3 regions of the Solibacillus sp. FSL R7-0682 genome follow, and region 1 is predicted to be linked to each of the others. Evidence: riboswitches for the same ligand, from Rfam matches in the RefSeq annotation. Region 1 holds a riboswitch; each other region holds the start of a gene.
The links. Region 1 has a riboswitch for thiamine pyrophosphate ahead of tenA (thiaminase II). Riboswitches for the same ligand answer to the same signal wherever they lie in the genome.
Positions count from the first base shown of each region.

Region 2: linked by a shared signal. The riboswitch ahead of thiT (energy-coupled thiamine transporter ThiT) and the one ahead of tenA (thiaminase II) in region 1 are both predicted to bind thiamine pyrophosphate.
Region 3: linked by a shared signal. The riboswitch ahead of MKZ17_RS01750 (3-oxoacyl-ACP reductase) and the one ahead of tenA (thiaminase II) in region 1 are both predicted to bind thiamine pyrophosphate.

Region 1 covers NZ_JBBOUI010000001.1:172,364-176,627, forward strand. Annotated here, with positions in the region: gene MKZ17_RS00865 (hypothetical protein) at 1-360, shown strand, start outside; gene MKZ17_RS00870 (quinone oxidoreductase family protein) at 478-1,446, shown strand; gene MKZ17_RS00875 (DUF3923 family protein) at 1,546-1,770, shown strand; gene MKZ17_RS00880 (GNAT family N-acetyltransferase) at 1,796-2,269, shown strand; TPP riboswitch at 2,350-2,446, shown strand; TPP riboswitch at 2,496-2,593, shown strand; gene tenA (thiaminase II) at 2,668-3,357, shown strand; gene thiD (bifunctional hydroxymethylpyrimidine kinase/phosphomethylpyrimidine kinase) at 3,454-4,264, shown strand, end outside.
Region 2 covers NZ_JBBOUI010000001.1:518,064-522,327, reverse strand. Annotated here, with positions in the region: gene MKZ17_RS02640 (polyphosphate kinase 2 family protein) at 1-125, opposite strand, end outside; gene map (type I methionyl aminopeptidase) at 290-1,042, opposite strand; gene thiT (energy-coupled thiamine transporter ThiT) at 1,300-1,863, opposite strand; TPP riboswitch at 1,959-2,065, opposite strand; gene MKZ17_RS02625 (DUF4870 domain-containing protein) at 2,194-2,517, shown strand; gene MKZ17_RS02620 (hypothetical protein) at 2,584-2,712, shown strand; gene MKZ17_RS02615 (SMC family ATPase) at 2,913-4,264, opposite strand, start outside.
Region 3 covers NZ_JBBOUI010000001.1:331,232-335,495, forward strand. Annotated here, with positions in the region: gene groL (chaperonin GroEL) at 1-1,254, shown strand, start outside; gene MKZ17_RS01745 (hypothetical protein) at 1,552-1,701, shown strand; gene MKZ17_RS01750 (3-oxoacyl-ACP reductase) at 2,093-2,854, opposite strand; TPP riboswitch at 3,014-3,112, opposite strand; TPP riboswitch at 3,174-3,271, opposite strand; gene MKZ17_RS01755 (ABC transporter ATP-binding protein) at 3,368-4,234, opposite strand; gene MKZ17_RS01760 (hypothetical protein) at 4,234-4,264, opposite strand, start outside.

The sequences.
Region 1 (4,264 bases):
TCAATAGGTTATAAAAGTCATTATATTGGTGAAGAGTTTCATTTTTTATATCGATCCGAAAAAGATTATACAAACGGATTTTGGTTATGGATTGCTCCTAAAGGAATATCCGATCCATTACCTTCAAAAATGGGGCGTAAAGTCGGAGGTAGACAAAGTTGGAACGTAAAAAAAGTGGGAGGTTCTACTTTACATATTCCAATAAATGAAGTTGTTTTGTGTAGACAAAATACGAAATATAAAAGCTGGATGCTCCATTGGGAGAGCGATAATAAGATTTATCATTTCTATTCTAGAGCTAGTATGAAAAATAACATTCGAGATATTCGGGCATTTTTATTGAAATTATATGCCCGATAAAGTTTTTCTTTTAGAAAATGTATAACTAATTCTTATAGCTTTCAATAAAGTTCTTCAATTTTCCTTATGGACTAAATATTGGTAAAGTTTGGTTATAAGTGATTGGAGGGATTTCTAATGAAATCAATTGTTCAAAATGAATTTGGTGATGCGAATGTTCTTTCATATGTTGAGGTAGATATCCCTAAAATAGAGGATGGGGAATGTCTCATCCAAGTGGCCTATACGAGTGTGAACTATGCAGATATTAAAGCTCGAACAGGAAATAAAGCAAAAGGCAATTTTCCTTTTACGGTAGGATTGGATGCCGCAGGGACGATTTTAAAGACAAATGTAAATTCTAAATTTGCTATTGGTGACCGAGTTATTGCATTTCCTAAAGCGGGTTCCTATGCAGAGTACGTTGTAGCCAATGAGCTGTTAGTGTATAAAATTCCGGATACCCTTTCGTTTGAACAAGCCGCTACAATGCCGACTGTTTCGATTTTATCCTACATGCTGCTTCATGAAATTGGGCAAGTACAAAAAAGCGATACGATCGTCGTTCATAGTGCGGCGGGGGGAGTAGGTTCAATGCTCGTACAGCTAGCAAAGTTAGCGGGCGTACAAAAAATCATTGCAACAGTTGGAAACCTAGATAAAGCTAGTTACGTAAAAGAATTAGGGGCAGATGTCATCTGTACGTATGCATCCTTTTCACAGGAAGTATTAAAGGAAACAGAGAAAGTTGGGGCAAATGTTATTTTTGACTCTGTTTCAGGGGATGTGACAAGTGAAAGTTTAAAATGCTTAGCGCTTTATGGAACCCTTGTTCAATTTGGCAATAGTAGTGGAGAAGAGGGACATTTTAAAACAAGTGATGTACATAGTAGCTGTAGAAATATTAGAGGCTTTAGTTTAGGGACAACAAGAAAATACGACCCTGCTCGCCTAGCACCAGTTGCGGAAAAAGTGATTCAGTTTTTTGAATCTAATCAAATCACACTGCCAATTGCACAAGTATTCAATTTATGTGATGCCGCAAAAGCGCATCGCTTAGTCGAAAGCCGTAAGTATAAAGGAAAAGTACTACTTAAAATTGAATGAATATAGCATAGAAATACCGGATTATTTTTTGAGAAATTTGCTTAACATAGAAACATCTTTTATTTTTGAATGCAAAATAAATTTCTTGGAGATGAGCTCATGATGAAACTTTGGTGGGTGACAAACTTTTTATGGTTCATTTTATTTGTTGCTTTATCTGTATTTATCGGTATTAGGAGTGTGGATGGCACAGGAGCAGAGCAAACGCCGGAACTAAGATTAGTTGCTTTTATTGTTTTGGTAGCGTTTTTTGCCTTTATTTTATTGTGCCAATTAGGGTTTTTATATTTCATTAAAAAAGGAAAGTCCGCTTCAGTTGAATAACGAAAAGGAATAGAGAAGGAGCATTATGACGGTATTTACAATTACAGAACATAATAGAGAAAAGGTCATTGAATTTTTTAATGAGCATTGGGGTTCTCCGGAAATGGTTATTTCTTCAGGGACTTATAATTGCAGCGAACTAGATGGCTTTGTATTTCAAGAAAATAATCAATTACTTGGTTTAGTGACATATGTATTTCATGATGAAGAAGTAGAAATTATTTCTTTAGATAGCATTTTAGAAGGGAAGGGCATTGGATCTCTTTTAACGAAAGAAGTGGAAGAGATAGTGCAACGTAAGGGCATTAAAACGATTTCTTTAGTGACAACGAATGATAATTTAAATGCACTGAAGTTCTATCAAAAAAGAGGCTATAAGATTGATGCAGTTTTTCCAAATGCGGTCGAACAGGCTAGAAAAATTAAGCCTACGATTCCTTTGATCGGTAATGATGGGATCCCAATTCGAGATGAGTTACGGCTTATCAAAAATTTATAGTAAGGTTTGCTTATTTTGCAATTAACGTAAAAAATTAGATTGCAAATAACAAACAGATTCAGTAGACTGAAATCAATTAAATGTATTTGCAGGGGGACACATTGTGTTGAGAAGGTAAAACCTGACCCTTAGAACCTGACCGTTAATACGGACGTAGGGAGCAAAGTGCACAGTATTATTATGTACTTTAGCTCTCCATTTTTGGAGGGCTTTTCTTTTGCAAATCTTTTAATTGCGGGGGGACACATTGTGTTGAGAAGGTTAAAACCTGACCCTTAGAACCTGACAGTTAATACTGGCGTAGGGAGCAATGCTTAGGTGTAATTTACACTTTTTAGGCGTCTCTATGTTTAGAGACGCCTTTTTGCGCTTACGTCCACCAAAAAGGAGGACTAACAATGGATTTTTGTGAAAATGTAAGACAAGAAACGGATTATTTTTGGGAGGCAAGCTTTACACACCCTTTTGTACAGGGAATTGCAGATGGAACGCTACCACTTGAAAAGTTTAAGTATTATATGTTGCAAGATGCGTACTACTTGAAGCACTATACAAAGCTTTTAGCATTGTTAGCAGCAAAGGCGAGTAATGACGAAGATATTAAATATTTTTTAAAGTCGGCGGAATTGATTCATACAGTTGAATTAGAGCTGCACGAAACTACTTTTAAAGTATTACAAGTGAGTGAACTGGAGCTAAGCGAATTTCATCCTGCGCCTGCTGCTTATAACTACGTCAGTCATATGTATAATGCGTTGCATAACGGAACAATAGCAGAAGCATTTTCGGCGATCTTACCATGTCCATGGCTATATCAAGAAATTGGGGAAAGACTAAAAGATGCAAAACCACAAATTCCCCTTTATAAGCAATGGATTGAATTTTACGCTTCCGATGAAATGAAGGCATCAATTCAATTACAAAAAGATATGCTGAATCGGTTTGTAAAAGAAGAACCTGCTAAAGAGCAACTTTTTATAAAGCATTTTGAGAAGAGTTGCTATTATGAATGGATGTTTTGGGAGATGTCATGGACGATGCAAGATTGGAAGCAGGGAGTGTACGTGTATGAGCCTTCAATTGATTAATCAACAACAACCAGGGGATAAGCAAGCTGCAAAGTTTACTTATGATGATAGTGGAACCTTTCAAATCGAGATAGAGTATTTAACGGAGGTGCAACTATGATTGCCTGTACAATTGCCGGGTCTGACAGTGGCGGAGGGGCTGGAATTCAAGCTGACTTAAAAACCTTTCAGGAGTTAAATGTATTTGGTACAAGTGTCATCACTGCTTTAACGGCGCAAAATACATTAGGCGTCCATGGTGTTTTTCCAGTAGACACCGCATTTGTAGAAGCGCAATTATGTGCCGTTCTTGAGGACATTAATATAAAAGCAATTAAAACAGGCATGCTTTTCGATGCTTCTATTATTCAAGCTGTTGCAACTATTTTAAAAAAATATCAAATACCACTCGTTATTGATCCTGTGATGATAGCAAAGGGTGGAGAAAGCTTGTTATTAAAAGAAGCCGTTGAAGCATTAAAGGAAAATTTACTGCCGTTAGCAACAGTTTGTACACCGAATATCCCGGAAGCAGAAGTCATTACAGGGATGAAAATTAGAACAGAACAAGATGTTTACGAAGCCGCTCAACAAATTTTAAAGTTAGGCGTTTCCTGTGTTGTGATGAAGGGTGGACACTTAGATGGAGCAATGGCTAAGGATTCAGTATTTACTTTAAACGAGCCTCCTTTTCATCTAGAGACCGAACGAATAAATACAAAACAAACACATGGAACAGGCTGCACCTTCTCGGCCGCTTTAACTGCTCAATTAGCAAAGGGACAAAATTTAAAAGACGCAATTATTGAAGCGAAAAAGTTTGTCCATCTTGCTATCCAAGAGCCGTTGAATATTGGGCATGGTTTCGGTCCTACTAACCATTTTGCCTATCGCCAATTTGAAGGGAAGTGTCCGGTACATGTATTTT
Region 2 (4,264 bases), 350 kb from region 1:
CCAATTTTATTGTTGAATAAAAATTGCTGTGCATTCAGCATTTCATATTGTAAAACTTTTAATTTTTTCTTATACATTTTCTTATCTAATGTCACTGATAAATCTAGGTCTTTTAATTTCTTCATCCAGATCCCCCTCCTCAATCTAGTTATTATTATTTTACTTGAAAGTCCCTTGAAATGGTAATTGTAGTTAACTTTTTATTGTAGGTCTTTTGTTAGCATATGCTTTCGCTATACTTTGTAGTAAAAAAAATCGCGAAGACTTTTATAGTCCCGCGATTTTTTCATTAGTCTTCTAAAGTTGTTAAAATAATTGGTTTATCTTTTGTTACGATAATGGAATGCTCAATTTGAGCCACTAAAGATTTATCAGGTGTTATAAATGTCCAACCGTCACCTGCTTCAACGATATGCTCTGCTTTTGCTGAAATAAATGGTTCAACAGCTAAAACCATTCCTTCTTTCATGATTGTCGTATCCCAAGCATCATAATAATTTAAAACGTGATCTGGTGCTTCATGCAATGATTTACCTAAACCATGACCCGTTAAATTCATAATCACTGTTAAGCCATGATCACGTGCTTCACGCTCTACTGCTTTTCCGATTTGATTTAACTTCGAGCCTGCTTTTACTTTTGTCATTGCTCGTTCAAATGCTGATTTCGCGACTGCACAAAGCTTTTCTTTATCTTCATAGCCTTCGCCAACTACGAATGAAATACCCGTATCTGCAAAATACCCATCTAACGAACCTGAAACATCAATATTCACGATATCTCCTTCTTCAATAACACGATTACCTGGAATCCCATGGGCTACCTCGTGATTCACTGAAATACAAGTATATCCTGGGAAGTCATACTCACCTTTTGGACCTGAAATAGCACCCGCTTCTGCAAACATGCGCCCCGCAATTTCATCTAATTGTTTCGTCGTAACACCTGGAACCGTAGCTGCTTTCATTGCTTCACGGATTTCAGCACAAATACGACCGATTTTTTTAAATGCTTGGATTTCTTCTTGAGTTGTAACAATCATGTTAAACTTCCTTCCTCTTAAACAATATCTACCCTTAACTATAACACACTTAAAAATCGTTGTAAGGACTCAAAGCTTTTTTCAATTATTCGATTTCTCAGGGATTCAAGGGCGTTTAACTGAATTTAAAACAGTATAAAAAGGTCTACTATTTTTAATTTACGGAGGTGCTGCAGTTTTTGCTACCTTAGTTTTTATTATGTTGTATTAAAATTAAAAAAAGTGCCCAATAGAAGGCACTTTTTGCATATTTCAAGTTAATTTTTCGCTGTTTGTAATAAGCGAGGAGCAGATGTAAATAATAGTACTGCTACAATCGCTGTAATAATCGTTGCTGGTAACATGTACGACCCATTATAAATAATCGAGAATATCCAAACATTCTTTTCTCCTGCAGAATCACCAAAGAATACAACACCTGCAAGTAAATGTGCAATAAAGCGTAATGTTCCGCCAAGTAATGTGCCCATTATAATATAGAAGATCATTTTTCCCTTATCAAGCGTTTTTGTTGCCTCAAGTAATGGTTTTCGAACAATCGCAGCTAAGCCTACTACCGTAAAGGCAATTCCATAATCTAAAATCGCTTGCATCCAGTGTAAAATATACGCACCGAACATCATTTGTAATACGCCAATTAATAACCCTGTAGTTAAACCAGCAGTAATGCCCCAGCGAATCGCCATTATGATAATAGGTAGCATAACAAAGCTAATTGAACCACCTTGTGCCCACATTTTAAATGAAAACTGATCCAGTACGAGTCCGATAGCAGCAAATATCGCAATTTCTACCATCATTAATAATCTTGTTTTGTTCATAACAATCCCCTTTCTTTTTTCCGATGTAGGAGTTTAAAGAAGGAATAGAAACAAAAAACGATAATCAGGACAAAAGCCTGACTATCGTTTGAACAGTCGGTTTCTATCCACATCCCTACGCAAGTGTTAACTTACAGGTTCAAAGAGTCAGCGCAATCGTGCGCAATCTCAGCCGACTAACTCGGCCCCCCTTGTGGTACATCTAATTTTTATTGTTTGAACAAGCTCATTGTACCGAATAGTACCACAATTTACAAGACCATAAATTAATATTCTATTTTTGAAACCAATTAATACGTTTTTCGTATAAAAGGAAAAGGAGTGATTACAATGGATCAATCAAAAGGGTTAAGCGCATTAGGCTATTTAAGCTTCTTCTTTGCACCATTTATTGTGCCAATTGTATTGTTTTTTGTCAGTAAAGAAGACCTTGTAAGACACCATGCTAAGCGTGCATTAATATCTCATATTATCCCAATCATTTTAGGTATTATTTTCGTTATTGTGTTCTTTACTTCTGCATTTATGGTTTCATTTGATTCTACTGGGGATTCATTTTTCTATGTTTTTATTATTGCATTTATCCTCTATTCGATTTTTACATTTATACTAGCAATTTGGAACTTAGTCCAGGCGATAAAAGTATTACGCTAATGTTTATGTTTGTTCATTTATTGGGTATATTGCTACTAATATCGGACAAATGAAGGAGTGCTCGCATTGAAAATCAAAAAAATTATTCAAACAGCGATAAAATACGGACCTATTCTTTATCCAATTATTAAAAAGGTTATTGATAAAAAATCAGTAGCAAAATCACCAAGTACTCCACGTATGCCACGACGTTAAACATGTTAAGGTGAGAAATAACAAAAACGTCCAAGCGCACCGAAAAAAGAGGCTGGGACAAAACCAAAACATCATTTTTCTCGAGTGAGAAAAATGATGTTTTTTTGTAATTGATTTCCTTCGCGGGAACGCTTTCCGATGGCGTGACCTCTTTCGCTTATGAACGAATTAATTAATGTTTCGATTATCTCAAGCAAGCTTTACTTAACAATAATCTCAGTTCGACTATGTCCTTCTTTTAGTTTTTGAACTTGTAAAATGGCAGGCATTGCAGCTTTTAATTCGGCTACGTGAGAGATTACACCAATTAATCTACCTGTTTGCTGTAAATCGATGAGAATGTCAATGGCGCGTCTTAATGCCTCTTCATCTAATGTCCCAAAACCTTCATCAATAAACATCGTATCAATATGGACACTGCCTTGTACACTTTGAATGACGTCTGCCATCCCTAATGCTAATGCTAATGAGGCGTTAAACTTTTCACCACCCGATAAGGTTTTCACGTCACGTGTTTGACCTGTATTACTATCGAATACATCTATACTTAACCCGCTTTGCGCATTTCCTTCTTTCCTTCCTGTAGACTTCAAGAAGTATTGCCCGTTTGATAAAATACGGAGACGCTCATTCGCAGCATGCGTAACCATTTCTAAATAGCCAATTTGGGCAAAACGTTCAAAAGAGATTTTTGCTTCATTTTGACCACGTATTAAATCATAGACATGTTCTACCTGCATAAGCTTAGACTTATACTCTTCAATTTGCTCCGCCACTTGCATTAATTTTTCCTGCGTTGCTTGGCATTGTTCAACGTAAAACTGTGCTAATTTGAAATCTGCATAGAACTTTTCTACTTTCTCGGTTAGCTCACTAATTTGTTGTTCCCAATCCGTTAAATCAACTAATGCTTTCTCTTCAAGATACGGCTTGTCTTCAGCTAATTGCACTGTTAACGTATGCAGATTTTGTTTAAATTGTTCAATTGCTAGTCGTATTTGTTGCTGTGTATCCACTGATAAGAGCGCATTACGGTAGCTTTCTTCATCAAAATGCTCGCATTGAAGTGCTTCGTTAAATCGGTTATAAGTTAACAACTCCTCTTGCTCAAATTCTACATTACGGTTCTTTGCATGTTGTAAATTAACAGCATTTGTTTTTTCATCTAATTGAGCCTGTTGAAGTTGTAATGTAGTTTGTTCGATTCGTCGTTTTAAGGAGTCGTATTTTTCCTGTTCTTGTGACAACGCTAACATAACCTGCTTTACTGATTCGAATTGTGGAAGAAGGGATTTTTCACTTTGCTCTAATTTCCCTTGTTCCTGTGCTAATTGGGTTGTTAATTGGGCCACAATCGAACGGCCTTTTTCTAACCGTATGTGTAAAGTTTCCGCCTGCTTTTCAAACTGTTCGAGCTTTTGCTTCTGTTCCTGCAATTGTTGCTGTCTATGTTTAATTTGCTGTAATTGCTCTTTATATACATTGCGCTGCTGCTCGTATTGTATTAATGCGTCGGTCGACAAGTTTATATCGGTAAGTTGTTGCATTTTCA
Region 3 (4,264 bases), 160 kb from region 1:
TTAACAGAGCTTCAAACAATTTCACGTCCAGTTGAAAACAAGGAATCAATTGCACAAGTAGCAGCAATTTCTTCAGCAGATGAAGAAATCGGTCAATACATTGCAGATGCGATGGAACGAGTTGGAAACGACGGTGTTATTACAATTGAAGAGTCTAAAGGCTTCACAACTGAATTAGATGTCGTAGAAGGTATGCAATTTGACCGTGGTTATGCATCTCACTACATGGTAACAGATACAGACAAGATGGAAGCAGTGCTGGATAACCCATTCATTTTAATTACAGATAAGAAAATCTCGAATATCCAAGAAATTTTACCTGTATTAGAGCAAGTTGTTCAACAAGGTCGTCCAATCTTAATCATTGCTGAAGATGTAGAAGGGGAAGCACTTGCAACACTTGTTGTAAACAAATTACGTGGTACATTCAATGCGGTAGCTGTAAAAGCGCCAGGCTTCGGTGACCGCCGTAAAGCAATGTTAGAAGATATTGCAATTCTTACAGGTGGACAAGTTATTACACAAGATCTTGGTTTAGACTTAAAAACAGCAGACTTAACATCATTAGGGCGCGCTGCAAAAGTAATCGTATCTAAAGACAATACAACAATCGTTGAAGGTGCAGGTAATACAGATGCAGTAGCAGGTCGTGTCAACCAAATCCGTGCTCAACTAGCTGAAACTACTTCAGAGTTTGATAAAGAGAAATTACAAGAGCGCCTAGCAAAATTAGCTGGTGGTGTTGCTGTCATTAAAGTCGGTGCAGCAACAGAAACAGAATTAAAAGAGCGTAAATTACGTATCGAGGATGCATTAAACTCTACTCGCGCGGCTGTAGAAGAAGGTATCGTAGCAGGTGGTGGTACAGCACTTCTTAACGTTTACGGCGCAGTAGAAAAAGTGCTTGAAGAAGTAGAAGGTGACGTTGCAACAGGTGTACGCATCATCTTACGTGCATTAGAAGAGCCAGTACGTCAAATTGCTGAAAATGCAGGGCTTGAAGGTTCAATTATTGTAGATCGTTTAAAACGTGAAGATGTTGGCATTGGCTTCAATGCGGCAACAGGCGAATGGGTAAACATGATCGAATCAGGTGTAGTTGACCCTGCAAAAGTAACACGTTCAGCACTACAAAACGCTGCATCAGTTGCTTCATTATTCTTAACAACGGAAGCAGTAGTAGCAGACATCCCAGAAGCAGGCGGCGGTATGCCAGATATGTCTGGTATGGGTGGCATGCCAGGAATGATGTAACATTCACAAGGATGTGGGGCAAAGGTGTTGCGACAGGACGCCGCGAACGGTGCCTTTGTTCCTGTGAGCCACTTTTTCTGAAATGGTGTAACTCACAATTTAAATGAAACCCAATTACCATTTCCCAAGAGTAACTTCTTGGGAGGTGGTTTTTTTGATTTATTTTACGAAGCTTTTAATGTTTTTATTGATGTACGCAAAGGTAGCGGTACATGAATAAGGTTTACTTCAGTAAAATAAGGTATATTATATTTGTTGAATAGATTCTCTTTAAGACGAAAAAAGTAGGTGAACAAAGTGGGAAAATATCAATTGGATACTAAAGGTAAGGTAGCAGTGACAAAGTATCATGAAAAAAACAAGCCTGCCAAATTTGATAAAAAGCAGCAACTTGAAAAAATACGTGCGGAGTATTTGAAAAAGAAGCAAGAAAAAACAGAGAAATAATATGGATGAAAACATAGGTATACTAAAACCACCCTATATTTTTCTTGTTCGAAGTTCATTTTTCAATTGAAGATAGTGAAATGCTAACAAATTAATTAAGTAGCGAAGTGCCTCGTGAGTTATGTAAACTTATGGGCGCTTTTTTCCGCTTCTTACGTAATATGGAGATAATAATTTATAGTAATTTGATCATCTGAATGGCCAAGTCCATCATAATTCATTTAGGTGCTCTACTTGCTCGCCTCAAATATTTATAAGTCTGTCATTAAATTTTCCCAAGATGAAAGGAGTTGTGCAGTAAATGATAATAAGTAAAACTGTAGGTGGAACCCTCGCCGGGACCCCACTACAGCTTAAGGTCCTGAAGTGATACTTCCGTACATATCGCCTTTTAATCCATTACAAGCCCGCCATCGACTACTAAATTTTGTCCTGTAACTGCACGTCCCCATGGGGAAGCAAAAAATAAGGCGGTATCTGCTAATTCTCTCGGTGTTGTTACTTTTTTTAATGGTGTGGAATCTTCAATAATCTGAAATACTTCTGGTGTAGTAACTTTACTAGCATCTGTTTGTTTTAAAAGACCTCCGGATATCATATTCACAGTGATACCGTACCCGCCAAGTTCTTTAGCCATATTACGAGTAAAACCAAGTAAAGCTGCTTTAGCTGTCGTATATTCATGGTAGGCTACAACGGGATTTTGAAATAAGTTTGTGCCGATATTAATAATACGACCAAACTCTAATTCTTTCATATCATCAAGAACAGATTGAATACAATTCAATGCACCTCTAATTGTTCCTTCAAATTGTTTATTAAAACTGTCCCAGTTTAATTCAAAGGCATTTTTTTGAGTAAGTGGATTAAACTCAAAATCTATTAATGCATTATTAACAACTGTTGTAACGGGCGTATTAAAATAATCCTTTGCTACTTTAATCATTTCTACGACTTCATGTTTGTTACGTACATCTGCTTTTAAAGCAATTACATTACTTCCCAAGTCTTTAGCCAATCTTTCTGCTTTTTCTTTGCTGTTATTATAATTAATAATTACGTTAGCACCTTCTTTTGAAAATGCTTTTGCAAGTTCTGAACCTACACCTCTGCTTGCACCTGTAATTAAAACGGTTTGTTTACTTAAGTCCATTTTCAACACTTCCTTCACTCAATTTTATTTATTTTTATATCCGCACCTTCAATTACTCTTTCCACTTTTTCAAAAAATCCTATAGGTTGTCCCCCTCTGTTGGTGGACGTAAGCGCAAAAAAAGACGTCCCTATAAATAGAGACGCCAAAAAAGTGTAGATTACACCTATAATTGCTCCCTACGTCAGTGTTAACTGTCAGGTTCTAAGGGTCAGGTTTTAACCTTCTCAACACAAATGTGTCCCCCCGCAATTAAAGTATTTGCATAAGAAAGGCTCCACGTAAAAAAACGTGGAGCCTTAGTAAGTACAAATAAATAATAAGTATGTACTTTGCTCCCTACGTCCGTATTAACGGTCAGGTTCTAAGGGTCAGGTTTTACCTTCTCAACACAAATGTGTCCCCCTGCAAATGCATTTAATTACCTTGAGTGTAACAAAACAAAATTACTTTAACAAGCTCATAAATCTTCACAAAAACTACTATCTAGCATCACTCTTTAATTCATAGATGTTACACATTATAAAAATCACGATATAGTTCTTCTAAATTTCGTTTAATAGGGTTCACTGATTGAATTTGAACATCATTTTCTATTAACCATTGAAGATATTTTTCGATCGCGTATGTTGCCTCTGTAATTATACGATTTTCGTTTATTTGGAAAGGAAGATGACTCTCACCCATTAATTGAGTGAGATCCCCATTATAGAAGTACATTATTTCATATGGTACATTCATATTTGCTACAAGATTATTTGTGAATAGTGTACCGTCTTTAATAAACCAAATTGTATTTGTCAAATCCTCTAATATATCTAAGTTATGTGTTGAAATAACAATACTAATTCCTTGCGCATGGAGCGTATGAATTAATTGTTTTAATTCAATGGTACTCGTTGGATCTAATCCATTAAAAGGTTCATCCATTAAAATGATAAGTGGTTTTGTTAATATACTTAAAGCAATAAATAAATGCTGGCGCATCCCGTAAGAATAGGATTTAACAGGCTGATTAACATACGAGCGAATACCGATTAAATCAATAACATCGTCTATTTCTTTAAGCGATAAATTATAAATATTCGCTACAAAGGAGAGATGATCATAACCAGTTAACTGCATATACAAGTAATTATCACTTGGCAAAAATGAAATATATTTAAAAAATTCAGGATCGTTATGAGAAATATCCTTCAAGTGAATAGTGCCGCTTTCAATTTCTTCTAACCCTAATATAGAGCGCATTAAAGTCGATTTTCCAGCGCCATTTGGCCCGACAAGACCAATAATCTCTCCTACATCGATAGAAAGGGAGATATTTTGAAGGACCGCTTTATTTTTATACCTTTTTGTGAGTTTATTTACTTGTAATACCATTATGATGTCACCTTCCTTCTAAATAAAAGC